2 linked regions of the Selenomonas sputigena genome follow. The protein of the gene in region 1 binds, or shares a complex with, the protein of each later gene. Links are inferred from orthologs where the notes say so. Each region holds a gene or a part of one and is shown in the gene's direction. Other genes may lie near its edges.

Region 1 (4,342 bases):
CTCTCGCCGTCAAGGCTGTTTCGGCCGCGAATGATGATTCGCCGCCGAGCATGGTATTTGACGAGATCGACACGGGCATTGGCGGCAAGACGGCGCGCATGGTCGCCGAACGCATCGCCATGGTCGCTTTGCACAGGCAAGTCCTCTGCATCACGCATCTGCCGCAGATCGCCTGCATGGCGGACGCGCATCTTTACATCCACAAGGAGACGCAGGAGGGGCGCACGCTGACGGAAGTGCAGCTCCTCGCCGAGGGCGAGCGCATCAACGAGATCGCACGCATGGCGTCGGGCAGCGACATCACGGCGGCTGCGCTTGACAATGCGCGGGAAATGGTGGATAATGCTAGAATTAAACGCGCTGAAATCAGCCGCAGTTTCTCGAAATAAAGGGGAAAATATGTACGAAGATTTGTTGGAGAAAAAGCTCCGGAGTGAAAACATCTACGACGGCGTCCTGCTCCATGTTCGGCGCGATACGGTGACGTTGCCGAACGGTAGGGAAGCCGTGCGCGAGTGGGTTAGGCATCCCGGCGCTTCCGCCGTCCTGCCCGTGTTCGAGGACGGTACGGTGCTGCTCGTGCGCCAGTACCGCTATCCCGTCGACCGCGTCACGCTTGAGATCCCAGCGGGCAAGCTCGACTCTCCGAAGGAAGATCCGCTCGCGTGCGCCGTGCGCGAACTTTCGGAGGAGACGGGATACACGGCAAAGCATTGGGCAAAGCTCACGACGATCGGCACGACCGTCGGGTTTTCCAATGAGTATATCCATATCTACGCCGCGCACGATTTGCAGGCGGGCGAGCAGCATACGGACGACGATGAGTTTATCCACGTCGTCAAGATGCCGCTCGAAGAGGCCGTAGAGCGCGTCAAAACCGGCGAGATCTTCGATGCGAAGTCCGTGACAGCAATTCTCATGACGGCGCTCGGCAAAGCGAAACACTGATGGGAGGCGGAATATGTTTGGTTCTGATTTGATGTGGTTCATCGCGGGTATCCCGGGAATTTTGATTGCCATGGTCGTGCACGAGTATTCCCACGCACGCGTCGCCGTTGCCATGGGCGACATGACGCCGCGCCTCATGGGCAGACTCACGCTCAATCCCAAGGCGCACATCGATCCCATCGGGCTTTTGACGCTGTTCCTCGTTCATTTCGGCTGGGCGAAGCCCGTGATGATAAATCCGAGGAATTTTCGCGACATGCGCAAGGGCGAAGTCCTCGTGGCTCTGGCAGGGCCGGCATCCAACCTTGTCATAGCATTTCTGGCCATGCTTTTTTTTGCTGTCTACGCGCGCCTCGGTCTGCCTGTATCGCAGGGCTTTTATACGGTCATGCAGCTTCTCGCGCTGATCAACGTCAACTTCGCTGTGTTCAATATGATACCGCTGCCACCTCTTGACGGTTCACGCGTACTCATGGCATTCTTGCCGGGGCGCTGGGCGTATGAACTCATGCGTCTGGAACGCTACACATTCATCATTCTCATCCTGCTGATCATGGTCGGGCCGTTCGCGCGCCTCTTGGGAGCCGTCTCCTGGGCGATCTACTCCACGCTCGCGGCGGTCGTCGGTCTGCTCATCTGATTCGCTCTCATGGACAAGTATACGGTACGGCTCAATGCTTTTGAAGGGCCGATGGATCTCCTCATGCATCTCATCGAGAAGAATAAGATCGACATCTACGATATCCCGATGGCGGTTCTGACCGAACAGTATATGAACTACCTTGCAGAGATGCAGGAGTTTGATATCGAGGTTGCGAGCGAATTCATCGTCATGGCGGCGACGCTTCTGCAGATCAAGTCGCGCATGATGCTGCCGAAGCCGCCGAAAGAAAAGGAGGAGGAAGAAGAGGAAGATCCGCGCAGGGAACTTGTGGAGCGCATCTTGGAGTACCGCCGCTTCCGCCGCGTCAGCGTGGAACTCGACGGTCTTGCCGCGCTGCAGGAGAGGGTGTTTGCGCGCAAGCCGCTGCCGCTTCCCGTGCGCCGTTTGCCGCCTGAGGAAATGTCCGTTGCCCTGCTCGTCGACGCCTTCCGCATCGCCATGGAGGTGCGAGAGGAGATCACGATTCCGAAGGCGCTTGTAGCGCCCGACGCCTACAGCATACAGGGAAAGATGGAGGACATCCTCGTGCTCCTTGACCGCGAGGGTGGGCAGATGCCGTTTGCCGCCGCATTCCCGTCAGGCACGCGTGCGGAACTCATCGTTTCCTTTCTTGCGCTGTTGGAGCTGATCAAGCTCCATTCCGTCGTGATTCGCCAGGGCGATCTTTTTGGCGATATTCTTGTTTGCCTAAGGACGAGTGATCACTGATGTTTATGGAAGAAATGCAGGCGCCTTTGGAGGCGCTGCTTTTTGTGCGCGGCGAGCCAGTGACGGCAATGCAGCTCAAGGAGATCCTGCAGGTTGACGAGGAGAGCCTAGCCGAGCTTTTGGCGCTTTATGCGAAGACGTTGGAGGAGCGTGGGAGCGGTCTCATGTTGCATCGTGTCGCGGGAGGCTTTCAGCTTGTCACACGCCCCGAGTGTCATGCCTATGTGCAGAAGCTTGCAGAGGTGCAGGACAGAAAACTCACGACGCCGACCTTGGAGACGCTCTCGATCGTCGCCTTCAAGCAGCCGATCACGAAGCAGGAAATCGAGCACATCCGCGGTGTGCGCGTCGAGCGAGCGCTGCAGAAGCTCCTGGAGATGGAGCTGATCGAAGAAGTAGGCAGGAAGCCTGTTCTAGGACGGCCGATCCTCTACGGCACGACGGATGTCTTTCTCAAGTGCTTCGGACTCAATGCACTGAGCGACCTGCCTGCTTTGCCGGCCTTGGAAGAGGTGGCGGAAGAAGGAGACGTGCAGCTTGAATTGCTCGCCGCCGATGGGGATGCTCAGACCGAGGAAGAAGAATCGTCGGAAGCGCTGACAGAAGATGGCGCAGAACGTGCTGAGGAGATTGACGAAGCCTTGCATACGGAGGAAAAAATTGATTGAATTATTGGCTCCTGCAGGGAGCAGGGAGGCGTTGACGGCCGCTGTGGAAAGCGGCGCTGACGCCGTCTATCTGGCAGGCAATATGTTCGGTGCACGCGCCTATGCGGATAACTTCGACGAAGATGGACTGCGCGAGGCGATCGCCTTCGCCCACAGCCGTGATGTGCGCGTGCATGTGACGGTCAACACCATCGTACGCGATGAGGAGATGGCGGCACTCTCCCGCTACCTGCGCTTCCTCTATGAGGCGGGTGCGGACGCCGCGCTCGTGCAGGATCTCGGCGTTTATCGGCTCGCGCGTCAGGCGGCGCCCAGTCTGCCGCTGCATGCGAGCACGCAGATGACCGTGCACAATCTGGAAGGCGTGCTCCTTCTTCAGGAGATGGGCTTTGAGCGAGTCGTGCTCTCGCGCGAGCTTTCGTTGGAGGATATCCGCTATATCACGGCGCACTGTCAGGTGGAGATTGAGACTTTCGTGCATGGGGCGCTTTGCGTCTGCTACTCGGGGCAGTGTCTGATGAGCAGCATGATCGGCGGCAGGAGCGGCAATCGCGGTCGCTGTGCGCAGCCGTGTCGTCTGCCCTATACGCTTGTAGATGAGACGGGCGCGGATGTTCTCGGCAAGGATGCGGGGCAGTTCCTGCTCTCGCCCAAGGATTTGAAAACCATTGAGCTTTTGCCGGAACTCTTGGAGAGCGGCATCGCTTCGCTGAAGATCGAAGGGCGCATGAAGCGTCCCGAGTACGTCGCTGTCGTCGTCGACGCCTATCGCCGCGCCATCGACGCCGTCGAGGCAGGCAGGGGACTGCCGAGCGCGGCAGAGGATGAAAAGGCGCTCGCGCAGATCTTCAACCGCGATTTCACGACGGCCTACCTAAAGGAGCGTCCGGGGCGCACGATGATGAGCGATTCCCGGCCGAACAATCGCGGCCTTCTTGTCGGACGCGTCTTGGAAAATGACAGGACGGCGGGGCGCGTGAAGCTGAAGCTCTCGGGCGATCTGGCCGAGGGAGATCAACTGGATTTCTGGGTCAAGGTCGGCGGCAGGAAGACGGCGACGGTGACGGATCTCCGCGACAAGAAGGGTCGCTCCTGTCCTACGGCGAAGGCGGGCGAGGAGGTCACATTGCCTCTCGATGCGCCCGTGAAGCCGCACGACCGCGTATTCAAGGTGTTCGACGCACATCTCATGGAGAAGGCGCGCGGCTTTTTCCGCGCGGGCGCTCCCGTGCGGCGCGTGCCCGTGGCGGCGCATGTTTGCGTGCGCCTCGGCGAGCCTCTTTCCATCAAGTTGCGTGACCGGGACGGCTTTAGAGCGCAGGCAAAGACGGAGTTTCATGCGGAATCTGCAAAG
Region 2 (5,410 bases), 210 kb from region 1 along the record:
GCGTGGAAAACGGTTTTACGCCCGAGATTTTGCTTTGTACGTCGCAGCTCAAGACGATCAAGCAGCTCGTCGCGAACAGCCTCGGCATATCGATTTTGCCGGATTTTGTGACGCGCAGCGAGACGATCTTTGCACGTCGTCCCCTTGTGCCGGAGATGGAAATCCAGGTCAATCTTTTCTGGAGTCCGCAGAAGCGCCTGAGCGAGACGGGACGCAAGGTCGTTTCCTTCATGGAGGAGTACACGACGACGGATGAGTTCAGGGAACGTTTTCGCCAGTGAGGCGATGTAAGAAATATGGGCTGGTGAAAAAGTTTTGCAGTTGAAACGCCTCGAAGCCTACGGCTTCAAATCGTTTGCCGATAAAGTCGAGATCGAGTTCCATGCGGGCGTTACGGCGATTGTCGGGCCGAACGGCAGCGGCAAGAGCAACGTCACAGATGCGGTGCGCTGGGTGCTCGGCGAGCAGAATGTGCGCGCCCTGCGCGGTTCGAAGGCCGAGGACATCATCTTTACGGGCAGTGCGACGCGGCGTGCCATGGGCGTTGCAGAAGTCTCCCTCTTCTTTGAAAATGAAGGGGATATGCCCGTTGATTACCGCGAAGTCGTCGTGACGCGCCGTCTTTTCCGCTCGGGCGAGAGCGAGTTCTTCATCAATAAGTCGCGCTGTCGCCTGAAGGATATCAGCAACCTTTTCGCCGATACGGGACTCGGGCGCGATGGCATGAGCGTCATTGGTCAGAACCGCATCGATGAGATCCTGAACAGCAAGCCTGAGGAGCGTCGCCTTTATTTTGAAGAAACGGCGGGCATCACGAAGTACCGCAACCGCAAGCGCGAGTCGATGCGAAAGCTGGAAGACATGCAGGGGAATCTCGTGCGCGTCAGCGACATCATGCAGGAGATCGAAGGGCAACTCGAACCTCTTGCCGAGAGCGCAGAGAAGACGCGCCGCCACGATGATCTGCAGACGGTCTACAGGCGCTGCGCCTTGACGGAACTTTTCCAGCGTGAGGGTCAGCTCAAGAAGGAGCGTGCAGACAGCGCGGGCAAGATCGAGGCGATGCGCGATGAGGCTCTGGCTGTCGAGACGCAGGTGCGCTTGCTGGATGTGAAGAAGGAAGAACTCGATCAGGCGATCCTCGTTCTGGAAGAAAAACTGCAGGAGCAGGCGGAGAAGAACAACGCGCTGAGGACGCAGATCGAGCAGGCAAACAGCGAAATCGCCATCTTGGAGGAGCGAGCACATCAGCATGACGCCTTGAAGGCGCGTCTTCTCCAACAGCGTGCGGATTTTGAGAGCACTGCCGGAGAAGCTGCTGCTGAGAAGCAGCGGCTCTTTGCTGTCGAAAAGGAGCTTCTTGAAAAGCATGCGGCGATCGATGCCGCCATAGCGAAGGATCGCGGCTCGCTCAAGGCTCTGGGCGAGAAGCTGCGCGAGGTCAAGGAGAAGCATCGCACGCTCGCGGACAAGAAGGATGCAGCGCAGCGCGACATGCTCGCGCGGGAAAATGAGCTTCTGCTCATTGAGCATGAGTTGGAACGGTATTCGACGAGCGGCACGGAACGTGCCGATGAGCTGGAAAGAGCGACAGCGGCAGTTGACGCTCTGACGACTGAGGCGAAGGCAATCGGCGAAGAGCGACGCAGGCTCGAAGAAGAGCGCAGGACGCTCGAAGAAGAACGCACGAAGAAGACGCAAGAGAAGGAGCATTTGGACGAGAAGCTCCGCACGCTGCTTCATGCGGAGAATCGTACGAAAGAAGAGCTGCACGCAGATGAGAACAAGCTCAAGTTCCTGCGCAACATGCAGGCGTCGTACGAAGGCTTCGCGCGCGCGCCGAAGGCTGTACTGCAGGCGAAAGAACCTTGGCAGAAGGGCGTCGCGGGCGCTGTCGCCGAGCTTGTTTCCGTGCCGCATGAGTACATCCGCGCCGTCGATGTCGCCTTGGGCAGCAGTCTGCAGAACATCGTGACGGAGGATACGGATACGGCGAAGGCCGCCATCGCCTTTCTGAAACGCGCACGTTTGGGACGCGTGACGTTCCTGCCGCTTTCGACGCTCGTCGTGCGCCGCTCACAGGATGAGGCGGCGAAGAGGGAAGCGGGCGCCATAGGCTTTGCCAATGAGCTGGTCGGTGCGGATGCGAAGTACCGAAAAGTCGTGGACTTTCTGCTGGCCCGCACGCTCGTTGTCGATACGCTCGATCACGGTCTTGCCATCGAGAAGAAGATGGGGTGGCGGCTGCGCATCGTGACGCTTGACGGCGAATTGCTGAATCCCGGCGGCTCGCTTTCGGGCGGCGGCAGGCAAGGGCAGGAGACGAGCTTTCTCAATCGCGGCGGTGAGATCGAGCGCTTGGAAAAGAGCGTGCGGGACGCGGAAGAAAAGCTTGCTGCGCTTTTGAAAGAGCGCACGCTTTTTGACAAGGCGGCGAAGGAAATGGCCGAGGCGCTGGAATTTGTTGCCCGCTCTTTGCAGCAAAAGGATGTGTATGCAGCGGAACTGCGCGTCAAGGATGAACGCATCGCCGAGGCGCGAAAAGAGAAGGAAAAGGCGAGAGAGATGCTCAAGAAGCTTGCAGAAGAGGCTGAAATGACCTTTTCCAAGGCGCAGGCGAAGAAGAATGACGCCGTGCAGCAGGCGAAGGCCGCGCGCCGCCTGTACGAGAAGATGGAGCGGGAGACAAAGGAGAGCGAGGAAGAGCTCGACGATCTTGAGCAGGATGCTGACGACCTCAGCAAGTATATCAACGAGCGGGAGCTAAAGCGCGCCGTCCTTGAGCAGGAGAAAATCCGTGCGCGTGAGCAGGCGCTCCTAAAAGAGAAGGAAGAGACGAGAGCGAAGGAGCAGGCGGAAAAAACGCGCGAGGAAGAAATTGCGCTGGATGAAGAACAGAGCAACGGCGGCACGAAGCGCGAGGAAATCGCCGCGCGGGTTGCTGCGTGGCAGGAAAAGCATGCCGAGGGAAAAGCCGCCTACGACAAGCAGTATCAGGAAAAACTCGAACGTCATGCGGAAAACCAAGAGAATGACAAGGCGGCGAGGGTAGCAGGGCAACGACTCTCAGAGATGCAGGGCAAGCTGCATCAAATGGAAATTGCTGCCGCCGAGGTGCATGTGAAGCTTGAGCAGGTGCAGGTGGAGCTTTTAGAGCAGTATGGGCATACATGGGAAACGGCAGCGGAAGAGGCGCTCGATCTGACGGGCACGGAGCTTAAGAAGAAGATGCAGGACATCTCCCGTGCGCTCGCAGAACTCGGTCCCGTCAATCCCAACGCCATACGCGAGCATGAAGAGCTTGTGGAGCGCCATGAGTTCATGGGCAAGCAGGCGGCGGATCTCGAAGCAGCGCGCGAAAATCTCATGGCGATGATTCATGAGATGGACGTGACGATGACGCGCCAGTTCAAGGCGGCGTTCGAAGAGATTCGCGGTTATTTTGCCGACATATTCGTGCGCCTCTTCGGCGGCGGCAAGGCGGAGCTTTTTCTGACCGATGAGAAGGATGTGCTCCATGCTGGTGTGGAAATTGAGGTGCAGCTGCCGACGAAGAAGCGCCAGAATCTCTCCGTACTTTCGGGCGGTGAGCGTGCCCTGACGGTCATCGCATTGCTCTTTTCTTTTTTACGCTACCGTCCCGCGCCATTTTCCGTGCTCGATGAGATCGATGCGCCGCTCGATGAGGCGAATGTCGCTCGTTTCGGCAAGTTCCTCGGTGAATTTGCTGAGAATACGCAGTTCATCGTCGTCACGCACCGAAAAGGGACGATGGAAGCAGCTGATTTCATGTACGGCATCACCATCGAGGATGCAGGCGTGTCGCGCGTTCTTTCCGTGCGCCTCGACGAAGCGATTTGAGGGAGCACGTTGATAAATTGGAGGTATTATGGGATTTTTTGACCGATTGAAAAAGGGGCTTGCCAAGACACGCGAGACCTTTACGAACAAGATTGAAAAACTCATCATCGGCTATGCAGATATCGATGACGATCTGCTCGATGAGCTGGAGGAAACTCTGATCATGTCCGATGTCGGCGTGAAGACGACAGAAAGACTCATGGCAGATGTACGAAAGGGCATCAAGAAAAAAGACATCAATACGCCGGAAGATTTGAAGCCCTTCCTCGCTGAGAAGATTTCCGAAATCCTTTCAACAGGTTCGGACGAAACGCGTATCGCTTCGGCAGGGCCTACGGTGCTCCTCGTCATTGGTGTCAACGGCGTCGGCAAGACGACGACGATCGGCAAGCTCGCCGCCTACTACAAGGAGCAGGGCAAGTCGGTTATGCTCGCTGCCGCCGATACCTTCCGCGCTGCCGCTATCGATCAGCTGCAGATCTGGGGTGATCGCACGGGGGTTCCTGTCATTCGCCACGAGGAAGGCTCCGATCCTGCCGCCGTCGCTTTCGATGCGGTCAAGGCGGCGAGGGCGCGCAGCATCGACGTCCTGATCATTGATACGGCGGGGCGTCTGCATACGAAATCGAACCTCATGGAAGAGCTGAAGAAGATCAATCGCGTGATCCAGCGTGAGATTGCTGAGGCGCCGCATGAGACGCTGCTCGTCCTCGATGCGACGACGGGGCAGAATGCGATCAGTCAGGCAGATCTCTTCCAAAAAGCGGCGGCAATCACGGGCATCGTTCTGACGAAGCTCGACGGAACGGCGAAGGGCGGTGTCATCATCGGCCTGAAATCGGAGCTTTCCATGCCGGTGAAATGGATTGGCGTCGGCGAGGGAGTCGACGATCTGCGCCCGTTCATCGCCAAGGATTTCGCGCGCGCCCTCTTCGGGCTGAATGTAGAATGAATCGCTGCAGGATGCAGAAAGCAAACGTATTTTCGTCAGGGAAAATGATTTGACATTGCAGGACAACTATAATAAAATTGTACTGCTATAGGTGAAACATATTTAGGAGGACATCGGACAAAAATGAGTGTAAATGAAAAGTTGAGGAATATCGCGATCATCGCCCACGTCGACCATGGAAAGACGACGCTGGTTGACGCCATGCTGCGGCAGAGCCATGTTTTCCGCTCGAATGAGCAGGTGGCAGAGCGCGTCATGGATTCCGGAGATTTGGAGCGCGAGCGCGGTATTACGATTCTTTCCAAGAATACCTCGATCCTCTACAATGACGTGAAGATCAACATCGTCGACACGCCGGGTCATGCGGATTTCGGCGGCGAGGTGCAGCGTGTGCTCAACATGGTGGATGGCGTGCTGCTGCTTGTTGACGCCTTCGAGGGTCCGATGCCTCAGACGAAGTATGTCTTAAGAAAGGCGCTTGAGCAGAAACTTAAGCCCATCGTCGTCATCAACAAGATCGATCGCCCCGATCAGCGTGTTGATGATGTTTATGATGAAGTTCTTGAGCTTTTCATGGAGCTTGATGCGGACGATGAG

What was found. The genes of interacting proteins can lie anywhere in the genome.
Region 2: the proteins of OL236_RS04515 (region 1) and smc are in contact, whole or in part, in a crystal structure (PDB 3ZGX), measured with the Bacillus subtilis proteins. The link is inferred for Selenomonas sputigena from one-to-one orthologs.

The regions. Positions count from the first base shown.
Region 1 is NZ_CP110383.1:884,844-889,185, forward strand. The notes cover bases 466-3,458. They hold OL236_RS04515 (segregation and condensation protein A), read left to right. Parts: upstream 466-1,597; coding sequence 1,598-2,320; downstream 2,321-3,458. Other genes in these bases: OL236_RS04505 (NUDIX domain-containing protein), read left to right, coding at 466-948; OL236_RS04510 (site-2 protease family protein), read left to right, coding at 962-1,588; scpB (SMC-Scp complex subunit ScpB), read left to right, coding at 2,320-2,988; OL236_RS04525 (DUF3656 domain-containing U32 family peptidase), read left to right, coding at 2,981-3,458. Also shown: DNA repair protein RecN, read left to right, coding at 1-389; more of OL236_RS04505, read left to right, coding at 400-465; more of OL236_RS04525, read left to right, coding at 3,459-4,342. UniProt on the Bacillus subtilis protein: Participates in chromosomal partition during cell division. May act via the formation of a condensin-like complex containing Smc and ScpB that pull DNA away from mid-cell into both cell halves.
Region 2 is NZ_CP110383.1:1,093,079-1,098,488, reverse strand. The notes cover bases 1-4,061. They hold smc (chromosome segregation protein SMC), read left to right. Parts: upstream 1-315; coding sequence 316-3,861; downstream 3,862-4,061. Other genes in these bases: ftsY (signal recognition particle-docking protein FtsY), read left to right, coding at 3,890-4,061; OL236_RS05415 (LysR family transcriptional regulator), read left to right, coding at 1-281. Also shown: more of ftsY, read left to right, coding at 4,062-4,813; translational GTPase TypA, read left to right, coding at 4,937-5,410. UniProt on the Bacillus subtilis protein: Required for chromosome condensation and partitioning.